DNA from 3 places in the Lysinibacillus sp. C5.1 genome. Region 2 is predicted to be linked to each of the others. Evidence: predicted binding sites of a transcription regulator. Region 2 holds the regulator's gene; each other region holds the start of a gene.
The links. Region 2 encodes CtsR, which represses protease genes until heat stress. Its sites were predicted from a motif close to ATGGTCAATAAAGGTCAAACA; they were not measured.
Positions count from the first base shown of each region.

Region 1: a site for CtsR is predicted at 2,200-2,220, ahead of I5435_RS03250 (ATP-dependent Clp protease ATP-binding subunit). Genes of this name have one in related genera too.
Region 3: a site for CtsR is predicted at 2,211-2,231, ahead of clpP (ATP-dependent Clp endopeptidase proteolytic subunit ClpP). Genes of this name have one in related genera too.

Region 1 is NZ_CP066226.1:722,592-726,881, forward strand. It holds gene I5435_RS03235 (serine aminopeptidase domain-containing protein) at 2-766, shown strand; gene I5435_RS03240 (metal-sulfur cluster assembly factor) at 820-1,128, shown strand; gene I5435_RS03245 (Crp/Fnr family transcriptional regulator) at 1,321-2,016, opposite strand; gene I5435_RS03250 (ATP-dependent Clp protease ATP-binding subunit) at 2,273-4,290, shown strand, end outside.
Region 2 is NZ_CP066226.1:4,552,553-4,556,842, forward strand. It holds gene I5435_RS22445 (ATP-dependent Clp protease ATP-binding subunit) at 1-245, opposite strand, end outside; gene I5435_RS22450 (protein-arginine kinase McsB) at 235-1,344, opposite strand; gene I5435_RS22455 (UvrB/UvrC motif-containing protein) at 1,341-1,883, opposite strand; gene I5435_RS22460 (CtsR family transcriptional regulator) at 1,897-2,367, opposite strand; gene I5435_RS22465 (DUF4870 domain-containing protein) at 2,616-2,921, opposite strand; gene I5435_RS22470 (class I SAM-dependent methyltransferase) at 3,046-3,723, shown strand; gene corA (magnesium/cobalt transporter CorA) at 3,884-4,290, shown strand, end outside.
Region 3 is NZ_CP066226.1:3,821,698-3,825,987, reverse strand. It holds gene whiA (DNA-binding protein WhiA) at 52-999, shown strand; gene I5435_RS18695 (HPr family phosphocarrier protein) at 1,112-1,369, shown strand; gene clpP (ATP-dependent Clp endopeptidase proteolytic subunit ClpP) at 1,538-2,125, opposite strand; tRNA gene I5435_RS18685 (tRNA-Arg) at 2,433-2,507, shown strand; gene I5435_RS18680 (basic amino acid ABC transporter substrate-binding protein) at 3,012-3,806, shown strand; gene I5435_RS18675 (amino acid ABC transporter permease) at 3,901-4,290, shown strand, end outside.

The DNA of each region.
Region 1 (4,290 bases), 860 kb from region 2:
AATGTTTGTAAAGACTGAAATATGGGGACAGATTCCTTTGTTACATATATATACAGACAATATGAATGAAAAAACCCCAGTAGTTATTTTCTTACATGGCTTTATGAGTGCAAAAGAACATAATTTACATTATGCTTACCAGTTGGTAAATAAAGGGGTGCGTGTCCTACTACCAGATGCAAAATTCCATGGTGCACGTAGTGAAGGATTAACAGAGACTCAAATGAATTTACATTTTTGGGACATTGTCTTAAATTCTATTCATGAAGTAAAACAATTATATAAAGAATTAAAGAATAAGCAACTTGTAGCTAGCGATAAAATTGGTGTAGCCGGTACTTCAATGGGAGCCATCGTTACATCTGGCTGTTTAAAGCTTTATGATTGGATACAAACTGTGGCAATATGTATGGGTAGTCCAACTTTTATTAAATTAGGAGCCTATCAATTACAGCAATTGGCTAAAAGTGGTGTAAAGTGGCCGATGTCAGAACAAGAAGTACAAAAAACAAACGCACTTCTCGCAACGTATGATATTAGTTTAACGCCGGAACAGTTTGCTGGACGACCTGTGTTTTTTTGGCATGGTGAGCAAGATAAAACCGTACCATTTCAGGATACGTATGATTTTTATTGTACATTACGTGCATACTATGAAGAAAATCCGAGCAATTTAAAATTTATTGCAGATAAACATGCTGGTCATGCCGTGACACGTGATGGTATGCTAGCAGCAACGGAATGGCTTGCACAGCATTTGGCATAATAAGAAGCATCTGCTATGATTAAGTTAACACTATGTTGGAAGGAGAAATACAAATGGATCAAGATATGAAAGACAGCATGCTAAGTGCATTAGAAAATGTAATTGACCCTGAGCTTGGTATTGATATCGTCAACTTAGGTTTAGTATATGATGTAGAGTTAGATGACGAAGGTTTAGCGACCGTTACAATGACACTGACTTCAATGGGATGCCCAATGGGACCAGTGATTGTTGATCAAGTGAATACAGCTTTAAGTGAACTACCAGAAGTGAAAAGTACAAATGTCAATATTGTATGGAATCCACCTTGGTCAAAAGATAAGATGTCTCGCTATGCGAAAATGGCGTTAGGCGTTCGTTAGTGGTTTCTTCTAGTGAATAAAAAATCCCTGCTTGCACATAACTGTAAGCGGGGATTTTATATTTAGCTTCCTTCATTTTTTGTTAACAGGTGGAATGTCGGATATACACGGGCATTCTGAAGGGAATTAGTTCAAGCCCCTTGTGAATATATGAAGAAAAAACCAAGATGCCATAAAAGGCTAATTGTTAAATCAATCAATACGGCAAATTTGCAATGGACAATTTTCACAAGCAATTTCATCTTTTAAATATTGCAAATCTATAATCGTAATATAGCCTTTTTCGAAGGATAGAATATGATGCTTTTTTAAATCGTTCAACATACGGTTAATCATTTCTCTACTTGTTGCACACAAGTTCGCAATCTCAGAGTTTGTTAATGGAAAATCAATAAAAATTGACCCATCTTCTAATGGCTTACCGTACGTATTCGAAAGGCGAATAAGCGTTGAAAATAAAGCACCTTTTTTACCGTTTAATACTAAATCGCGTAGACGACTTTGGTATTTTAAATTTTCTGTTTGCAACCACTTCATATACTCTACCATTAATTGCGGTTGCTCAACTAATAGGTGCTCTAATGATTTACGACTTAAAACATATAACGTGGAAGATTCTAAAACTTTTGCCGTCATCGAAAAATACGTGAGGTTACAAAATAATGAACCCTCGCCAATTATACTATCAGGACCGCAAATTCGAACGGTTAATTCTTTGCCGCTCTCGGTTTCCTGACTAATCGAAATAGCGCCTGTTTTAATATAATATATTTCTTTAGCACGTTCTCCTTCTAAGAAAATTTTACTATCCTTATTCACTTTGATGAAAACGCCATTATTTTGAAAAAGAGCCTTTATTTTCTCTTGTGTACTATCCTTTAGTACCATATATCAAACACATCTCTTTCTTTTTGTAATAAAAATTACCTGTATTACAAAAGGATGATGATAATCATTTCAATATACTAAAACAACGAAACATACCACTATTATAGCGTAATTTCCCATTGGCCAGTGTAAAATTTTTGAGCTTTTTTTTTGCTTGGCTTTGTCGATTGTTGTAAAATAAAGTTAGTCAAAAAAGGTCAAACTTTCATAAAACAAAATTAGGATAAAAATATGAAAAGGGAAGAGGAGTGCTATTATGCAATTTCAACAAACAGATGATAAAAAACCATTAGAGCAATTTGGTCGTAACTTAGTCGAAGAAGTAAAAAACGGCAAAATGGATCCCGTCATTGGGCGTGATGAAGAAATTCGTAATGTCATTCGAATTTTAACACGTAAAACAAAAAATAACCCTGTGTTAATTGGTGAACCTGGGGTTGGTAAAACAGCCATCGTAGAAGGCTTGGCACAACGTATTGTTAAAGGAGATGTGCCAGAAGGCTTAAAAGAGTGCGTGCTTTATGAGCTGGATATGAGCGCATTAATAGCAGGTGCAAGTTATCGTGGGCAATTTGAAGAACGATTAAAAGGTGTACTAAAAGAAGTGAAAGAATCTGAAGGGCGCATTATTTTATTTATTGATGAAATTCATACAATTGTTGGTGCGGGTAAAACTGATGGTGCAATGGATGCAGGAAATATGTTAAAGCCTATGCTTGCACGTGGTGAACTTCATTGCATAGGAGCGACTACATTAGACGAATATCGTATGTATATTGAAAAAGATCCTGCTTTAGAACGTCGCTTCCAACAAGTGCTTGTACGTGAACCATCTATTGAAGATACCGTTTCGATTTTACGTGGTTTAAAGGAACGTTTTGAACTACATCATGCAGTGCGCATTCATGACCGAGCAATTGTAGCTGCTGCTGAGCTTTCAAATCGCTATATTACGGAACGTTTTTTACCGGATAAAGCGATAGATTTAATCGATGAGGCATGTGCAATGATTCGAACAGAAATTGATTCGATGCCACAAGAGCTAGATGCGGTGACTCGTCGTATTATGCAGTTAGAAATTGAAGAACAAGCATTGCGTAAGGAAAAGGACGAGGCGAGTAAAAAACGTCTTGAACAATTACAAGAAGAGTTAACAAAGCTTAAAAGTTCATCAGAAGGCATGCGTCAACAATGGGAAGCAGAGAAAGAAACACTGCAAGGTATCCAGAAAAAACGTGAGTCACTAGATAAGTACCGTCGTGATTTAGACGAAGCGGAAAGTAAATATGATTTAAATAAAGCAGCGGAATTACGACATGGGAAAATTCCTGCACTTGAAAAAGAAATTCAAGAAATGGAAAAGCAATTAGAAAACGGTAGTGAGACACGTATTTTACGTGAAGAAGTGACTTCGGAAGAGATTGCTTCTATTGTATCTCGTTGGACAGGTATCCCTGTTACAAAGTTAGTTGAAGGGGAACGTGAGAAATTATTGCGTTTAAAAGATACGTTACATGAACGGGTGGTAGGGCAAGACAATGCTGTTCAACTTGTTACAGAAGCGGTTTGGCGTGCAAGAGCAGGCATTAAAGACCCACATCGTCCAATTGGTAGCTTCTTATTCCTAGGGCCAACGGGTGTTGGTAAAACAGAGCTAGCTAAAGCACTTGCTGCACAGCTATTTGATTCAGAGGAGCATTTTATTCGTATTGATATGAGTGAATATATGGAGAAACATAGTGTATCACGTCTCGTAGGTGCACCTCCAGGTTATATTGGCTATGAAGAAGGCGGTCAATTAACAGAAGCTGTTCGCCGTAATCCATATTCTGTCGTTTTACTCGATGAAATTGAAAAGGCGCATCCAGATGTAGCGAACATATTATTGCAAATTTTAGATGATGGTCGCATTACAGATAGTCAAGGACGAATGGTTAACTTTACAAATACCGTTGTAATTTTAACATCTAATATTGGTTCTAGCTATTTAATGGAGGCACAAAAAGATGATCCGGCAGTAGAAGATTTAGTGATGGCAGCACTACGTCAACACTTTAAACCAGAGTTATTAAACCGAATGGATGATATTATTCTGTTCCATGCGTTATCAGAAGAACATTTTACAGCGATTGCTTGGAAATATGTTGAGCAGCTTGTAAAACGTGTAGCTGAACAGGAAATTACGTTAGATGTCGCACAAGACGTCATAGATTGGGTTGTCGAGCAAGGTGCAGATCCACAGTTTGGGGCTCGTCCGTTAAAACGATTTGTGCA
Region 2 (4,290 bases):
GTGTAATGAACGATTGGTCCAACATCCTCTGTTCCTTTTCCAACTAACTCTTCAATCCCCGCTTCAATCATTTGAGGGCTAATATCGATGGCTTCTAATGCTTTCGCTGCAATACCACCGCCTTCACGAATAAGCCCTAAAAGAATGTGCTCTGTTCCTATTGATTCGTGCTTCCAACGAATTGCCTCTTCCTGTGCAAGTTGTAATACTTTTTGTGCGCGTTGTGTAAAACGATTAAACATCATATGAATCCTCTCCTTTTCCCCCTATAGTAGGCTTACTCATTGTTTCAAGAAATAATGCCTCTCGCAGCATTTTTGCTCGAACTCGATCTCGTTCAGCAGGTGGTAAAGCTTCTCCTGCATAGTGCTGTAAAAACCCTGGTTGCATACTGACCACACACTCGTTCAATGTGGTTGCTTTAATATTTTGAATCAACTGTAAATCTACACCTAAACGTACATTCGATAGACAGGTTGCCGCTTCCTCACTTGTTAAAATGCGTGCATGCGTTAATGTACCTAAAGCTCTGTATATCCGATCTTCTAAGGCAAGTTCCGCTTTTTCCATTAGCTTATTTCTTGCCTGCCGTTCTTTTTGAATAATTTTTTCTGCAACACTTTGAATGTCTGCTAAAATATCTTCTTCTGTTTTACCTAGTGTAATCTGATTCGATACTTGGTAAACATTACCTAAATTTTCGCTACCTTCACCGTATATACCCCTGACAGTCATCCCTAAACGCGTCATTGCATTGATAATTTGATTCATCTGACCTGTCAGTGTAAGTGCGGGAAGGTGCATCATAACCGAAGCACGTAAGCCAGTACCAATATTCGTTGGGCAACTTGTTAAATAGCCGAAAGTATCTCGAAATGCATATGGCAAGGCTCCTTCTAAGGCACGATCAATTTTATTTGCTTCCTCGTATGCCTTCTGAAGTTGAAAACTCGCCGTCATACATTGAATGCGTAAATGGTCTTCTTCGTTCACCATAATGCAAATTGATTCATCTTCAGATAGCAACATTGAGCCGACTTGCTCTTTTTTCGCAAGCTGTGGACTAATTAAATGCTTTTCAACTAAAATTTGACGTTGTAACGGTGTTAAATCTTTTATGGAAAAATAAGAATATCTTTCTTGAAGTTTCGGACTGTCTTGAATGGCATGTGTCACAGCCTGCTCTACTTGTAACGCTTCATTTTCTGAAAAAACTAAAGGGAAACGATAGCCATCTAAGTTTCGAGCAAGCCGAATGCGTGTACTGATGACGATATCTGAATAATCATCCTCCATTTCCATCCATGCAGGTGTAGCTCGCGCTAAAAACGATTCAATCATCATGACACATCACCACCTTCGAATTGTAGCTGCTGTTCGAGATTTTTTGCTTCGTCGCGAAGCTTCGCTGCTTCTTCAAACTGCTCCTCGTCAACAGCGGCCTTCATGCGTTTTCGAATATCTTCAATTTGCTTTTTAATGACAAAAACATTGCTTCGAGCACCAGGCATTTTTCCTATATGCTGTGGCCCCGCTTGAATGCGATTAAATAGCTTTGGCAAATGCTCACTAAATGTGTCATAGCAACTGGTACATCCAAATTTACCTTCTTTTAAAAATCGCTTATACGTAAATCCACATTGTGGACATGTTTGTTGCTGAGGTGGCGCTTGCTGTTTTTCACCAACTTTTTGCCATGTAGGTGAGCCAAACCAATTGGATAACAATTGTTGAATCGATACAGGCTCTTGTTTAAACTCTGCATGGAACGGATGGAACTGCGAGGCACAGACATCGCAATAATGGTGCTCCACCTTCTGCCCATTTTGAACTTGTGTCACAGTTACTGTCGCATTGCGCTGCTTGCAATGTTCGCAAATCATTTCCCTCACCTCTTTACTTTTGCTTTTCGTATTTTATAGTGGTTAACATCGCTCGCAAAATTTTCGCTCGAATGCTGTCCCGTAAAGGTAGCTGCAAATCTAAAGTCGAACGGTCAACCGCTGCTAACATTAATTTCGCTTCTCGCTTTGAAATAACCTGCTCGTCAATTAAACGATATACTAAATCCTCCGCCACTGTTTGCGAGGCTCCACCTTCAATTTGTAGGAGCACATCATCAATCAAATCAATTTGTGAGTTTGCACGGACACGTAAAATTCGAATGTATCCACCCCCACCTCGTTTACTTTCAACAAGGTAACCCCGCTCGGCTGTAAATCTTGTATTAATTACATAATTTATTTGTGAGGGCACACATTGAAATTTATCTGCAATTTCACTTCGTTTAATTTCAATATGCCCTTCTCCACCTAATTCAAGTACTTGCTTTAAGTAGCCTTCTATGATGTCTGAAATATTACGCATGTTAGGAATACACCTCGCTTACCTCACTGACTTTGACTATCTTTGACTATCTTTGAGTATATTATACAAAACGCTTAAAAATAATTGCAATTAATTCGCACAGAGAAATGTCTAAAGCAATTTTTATCGTTGATTGATTGTAAAAAAATTTTAACCACTCGAAAACGTACTTATCGTTTAATGTACCCTTTTTGCTTATAGAAAAAACGCAAGCATATGCTTTTTGCATATACTTGCGTCTTTATCAATTATACCCAGCGACCGACAATCGGATAACGCCAAGGTTCCTCTGAAATAGCCTTTACGATTCCGATAATTGGTACGATGTATACCATAGCGATAAATATTAGTAAGAAAGGTAAACCAATTAATACAATACTTAAAATACTGGCAATGACAATTAGTACGCCCATTGCGATTTGGAACAATAAAGCTTGCACAGAAACGTTTTTCACTTCTTCTTCCGAACTAATTAAGAAAAATATAATCGGCACTAAAAATGGCGCAAAAAACGCACTGGCATGTATGATGACCTTAGACCATTTTGTTTCCATCTATTCAACCTTCCCTTTTTAATATGTCTTTTTATTAATACTATTATTTACGGAGCAATACGCTAAATAGTTTCAAATCGTTTCGACAATTTTAAAATTATTTTGAAAGGTATGTGATACACAGATGGAATTTAACAGCACACTTGCGAACGAATATGAAAAAGGCATTCGTCGTACTTTACCGAGTTACGATACGATGCTACGTTTAACGAAAACTTTTTATCAATCCGCTTTACAAGAGAATGCTAGTTTTTTAGTTGTTGGTTCAGGCAGTGGCAATGAAATACTACAGTTAGCTGAACAAAGGCCACAGTGGTCCTTTGTCGGTATCGATCCATCTGAAGCCATGTTGGAAATTGCAGAAAACCGTCTACATTCACTACCAAATGCGATTTCATTACTACAAGGCACCATGCTAACTGCACCAATCCCTGCAACAAAGTTTGATGCTGCTAGCTGTATACTTGTACTTCATTTTATTAATTCCTATGAGGAGAAGCTTGCTACATTAAAAGGGATTGCAAGCCATTTAAAATCAGGGGCACCATTTGTGCTTGTTTCTAAATATGGACAGCTTAACTCTTCTGAAACAGAGCTACAATTTGACCTATGGCGCGCATATTGGCAGCAGCACACAAAACTTTCCACTACTGATTTAGCTAGCATGGAGCAGTCCATTCGTTCGCTTTCATTTATGCGTGAAGATGACATTGTTACGCTTCTACAGCAGGCAGGCTTTACACAGCCATCACGATTTTTTGCAACGACATTATTTGGTGGTTGGATATGCTATAAAGAGTAAGGTTCCATCCCTTCCTGATGCATCCTAGCAACTTAGTGGTGTACTATAAGTACTACGGGTATTTGATCTGACGTTTCCCATGTCTTCTTTTACTTCTCACGCTTTGAAGAGAGACTTCGTGCTTATTTAAAATGAGATAAACAGATTTGAGGTGAATGCCGTGATTCGCACGATGGCCATGACGAAAGATCAACAATTAATAAAGGACTTTCCACTTGAAAACATTAAGCAAAACCATTACGAATGGTATTGGGTAGATTTTAGTTGCCCAACTACTGAAGAAGAACTATTGCTTGATACATTTTTCCACTTTCATCCACTTGCGATTGAAGACTGCTTAATGCGTTTACAACGACCAAAGTTGGATTTTTATGAAGACTATCACTTTTTCGTTATTCATAAACTGAATGAAGAAACGTTAATTGCTGAGGAATTAAATATTTTCGTTTCCGATCATTTTATTGTGACATTCCACAAAAATGAAGCACCTGAAATCGATAAAGTACAGAAACTTTTAGAAGAGCAACCGAAATATTGGGAACGCGGTACTTTTTTCCTTACCTATCA
Region 3 (4,290 bases), 730 kb from region 2:
ATGGTAAGATGAACATATACATAGAAATAAAGGTCGAAAGGGGGGCGTGCTATGTCATTTGCTTCAGAAACAAAAAAAGAGCTTACACAGGTAGAAGCGGACGACTACTGTATGAAAGCGGAAGTATCCGCGTTAATTCGTATGAATGGTTCGTTATCTTTTGCTAACAAACAACTTAGCTTAGACGTGCAAACCGAAAATGCTGCAATCGCACGAAGGCTTTATACGATAATGAAGAAGTTGTATCCATATAATGTGGAGCTACTTGTACGTAAGAAAATGCGATTGAAAAAAAATAATGTGTATATATGTCGTGTACGTGAAGGTGCACGGGAATTGCTCATTAATTTAGCTATTATTTCAGATGATTTTCAATTTAATCATACGATTTCTAAAGAGCTGATTAAAAAGAGTGGTCATAAAAGAGCCTACTTACGTGGAGCGTTTTTAGCAGGTGGCTCGGTAAATAATCCAGAAACGTCTGCCTATCATTTAGAAATTTATTCTTTGTATAAAGAGCATGGTGAGGCATTAATGGATTTAATGAACGAATTTGAATTGAATGCAAAAACCATTGAACGCAAGAAGGGCTTTGTGACATACTTAAAGGAAGCGGAAAAGATTTCCGACTTTTTAAATATTGTCGGAGCCCATCAAGCCATGATGAAATTTGAAGATGTTCGTATATTACGCGATATGCGCAATAGTGTGAATCGTATTGTGAACTGTGAGACAGCAAACTTGAATAAAACAATAGGTGCTGCACTGCGTCAGGTAGAAAATATTCGATTTATCGAAAATTCCATTGGCTTAGATCAGTTGCCTGAAAAACTGCGCGAAATTGCACGCCTACGTGTGGAATATCAAGATGTGACGTTAAAAGAACTTGGTGAAATGGTATCAAGTGGAACGGTTAGTAAATCAGGAGTCAATCATCGATTGCGTAAAATAGACGAAATAGCAGATGCATTAAGAAGAGGTGAAAAGATAGGCGGTTAAGTTTTCATGCGTATTCGATATGAAAGCAAGCACAATCGCTTATTGTTCTTCTGCTGTTAAGTGAGGTAATATAATACTAATAGATGAACGGTAGTGAAGGGGAGTATTGCGAATGACTGAAAAAACAGTCCAGGTAAAATTAAAATTAGGACTTCAAGCTAGACAAGCAGCGTTGTTTGTACAGGAAGCAAATCGTTTCAGCGCTGATATTTTTCTTGAGAAAGACGATAAAAAAGTAAATGCCAAATCCATTATGGGTGTAATGAGCTTAGCCATTGCAAAAGGCACGAAGGTTGTTTTAAGCAGTGAAGGTAGCGATGCAGAGCAAGCGGTTTCATCCTTAGCTGCGCTTATTGAAAAGGAAGACTAATCAAAAACCTCTAAGTCACAAGAGCTTAGAGGTTTTTGATATTGCCGTTGGGCGGACACATATGAAAGTTGCGACTCGCGCTAGTGAGCGGATGTTTTATGTCTTACGTGAGAGCCTAGCACCCATTAAAAAAACCGCTAAGCCATTTGAGCTTAGCGGTTTTTCTAATTAGCGTTCGTTACGTACAAAAATATGGTCGATTAAGCCGTATTCTTTCGCACGTTCAGCTGTCATGAAGTTATCACGGTCTGTATCTCTTGAGATGACTTCTAATGGCTGACCTGTACGTTCAGATAAAATACCATTTAATTTTTCACGAAGGAATAAAATGCGTTTTGCCGCAATTTCAATTTCAGTCGCTTGACCTTGTGCACCACCAAGTGGTTGGTGAATCATTACTTCTGCATTTGGTAATGCATAACGTTTACCAGGTTCACCAGCAGCAAGTAGGAAAGCACCCATAGATGCAGCCATACCAATACAAATTGTTTGTACTTTTGGCTTGATGAATTGCATTGTATCGTAGATGGCCATACCAGCTGTAATCGAACCACCTGGTGAGTTAATGTAAAGAGAAATATCTTTATCTGGATCTTCTGCTTCTAAGAATAGAAGCTGTGCAACGATTGAGTTTGCAACGTTGTCATCAATCGCACTACCTAATAGGATAATACGGTCTTTTAGTAGTCGTGAATAAATGTCATAAGCACGTTCACCACGACTTGTTTGTTCAATAACTGTAGGAATTAAATTCATGTTAAATCCTCCTTAAAAAACTAAATTCGAATACTTTTACTGAAATCATCCATTATATTTCAGTTGTAACCTTATCATACACATTATAGTCAGGGAAGGTCAAATATTAACGCTGATATTAAGAAATAAAATATATAACAAAAATAAAAATTTATAGTTGAAAAATGGGCAAGACGTTTGTATAATGGAAAGGTCGTAAGTTAAAGTACAGTACACTATTTTGCAGGTATGCTTCTGAAATGAGGATTATCTACATGATGCTTTACCGTAAAGCCTTAGAGTGAGTACTTTTTTTTTATGTTCAATTGCCCTCGTGGTGTAATGGATAACACGTAAGATTCCGGTTCTTGCACTGGGGGTTCGATTCCCTCCGAGGGCGCCATTTTACTGATTATTTGATATACTTTTATAGCTCGTTCTCCTATAAGTAGTTTAGCAGCCTGCTTAGGGGAGAAAGAGAGGAATAGGGGGAATATTGTCCCGTAGGCATTATTCCCAGATTTATTCCTTTCTAAACCTTCAAAAAGCAACAACTCCAAAAATTTTTTTAGTGAACATACCGAACGTGAGGCTAGCACGCTAGCCCAAAAGAAGAATCCTATCTGAGGGGATTCTTTTTTTGTGCTCAAAAATATCTAAAATCTGTATAAAAACGATCTTAAAATTGCATAAGTATACATTTTGTGACAAGTATCTTGTTTTTATTACATAATTTTTCTTCATTATGCTTAGTAAAATTCATTTTTATGAAAAAATAATCACTTTTATACGAAATCGTATTGTATATCAACTCTATTGACACTATAATTGACCTAATAGTCTAACATTTCCGAATTGAGAAAAATGAAGTGGTCGGAAAATGATTAAATGTTTAGGGGGAAAAACTATGAAAAAACGTTTTTGGACGTTATTGATGATCGTGGCGGCATTTACGCTTGTGCTAGCGGGCTGCGGTGCTAAAGAAGACACATCTACTGGTGATGCACCGGCTGATGGTGGCGCGAAGGACAAGGTGTATAAGGTAGGAACAGAGGCTACATTTGCACCGTTCGAGTCAATTGACGATAAAGGCAATATTGTAGGATTAGATGTCGATATTTTGCAAGCGATTGCTGATGAAATGGGCTTTAAAGTAGAATGGGAAAACATTGGCTGGGAGCCAGTATTCCAAACAATTAAAAATGGTGAAACACATATCGGTGCATCTGGTATTACGATCAATGAAGAACGTAAAGCATCATTTGATTTTACAGAACCATATTATGAATCTCAATTATTAATCGTTGTAAAAGAAGATTCTGATATTAAGTCATTAGCTGATTTAAAAGATAAAAAGATTTCAGTACAAATTAATGCAACGGGTCATATGGCAGCAAAAAAATTACAAGGCGATGCAAGTACAAACATCATGGCATTTGAAAACCAACCAGTTGCTATTCAAGAAATGTTAAACGGTAACGTAGATGCAACAATTGGCGACAATGCAGTTATTTACGAATATATCAAGGCAAATCCAAATGCAAAACTTAAAGTAATTGAAGATGATGCATTTGAAAAAGAATACTATGGCTTTATGGTGAAAAAAGGCAATACGGAGTTATTAAAACTATTAAATGAAGGTCTACAAAAAATTAAAGACAATGGTAAATTAGCAGAAATTACTGGTCAGGACTTTAAGTAATAAACGATGCCGTTAGCCGAATCATGCTAGCGGCTCATTTGATTTATTAGGGGATTTAATAGTAGAGAATTTGAATGGGAAAGTAGGGGTTCTGATGGACATCTTTGATTTACAATGGGACATAGTTTGGAACTACCGTGATATGTTTATACGTGGTATAGGTATAACAATCATTTTAACACTCAGCGGTTATTTTGGTGGTATTATTTTAGGCTTACTATTAGGTTTAGGAAAACTATCGCAAAATAAGTTAATTTACTGGCCATCTAAACTATATGTGGATTTATTCCGTGGAACACCAATGCTTGTGCAAATTTTACTAATTCATTTAGCGGTTATTCCAACAATTTTTGGTCATTCATTAGGTTATATGGTTTCTGGTATTACAGCACTTGTATTAAACTGTGCTGCTTATAATGCAGAAATTTTTCGTGCGGGTATTCAGAGCATTGATAAAGGGCAAATGGAAGCAGCACGTTCACTT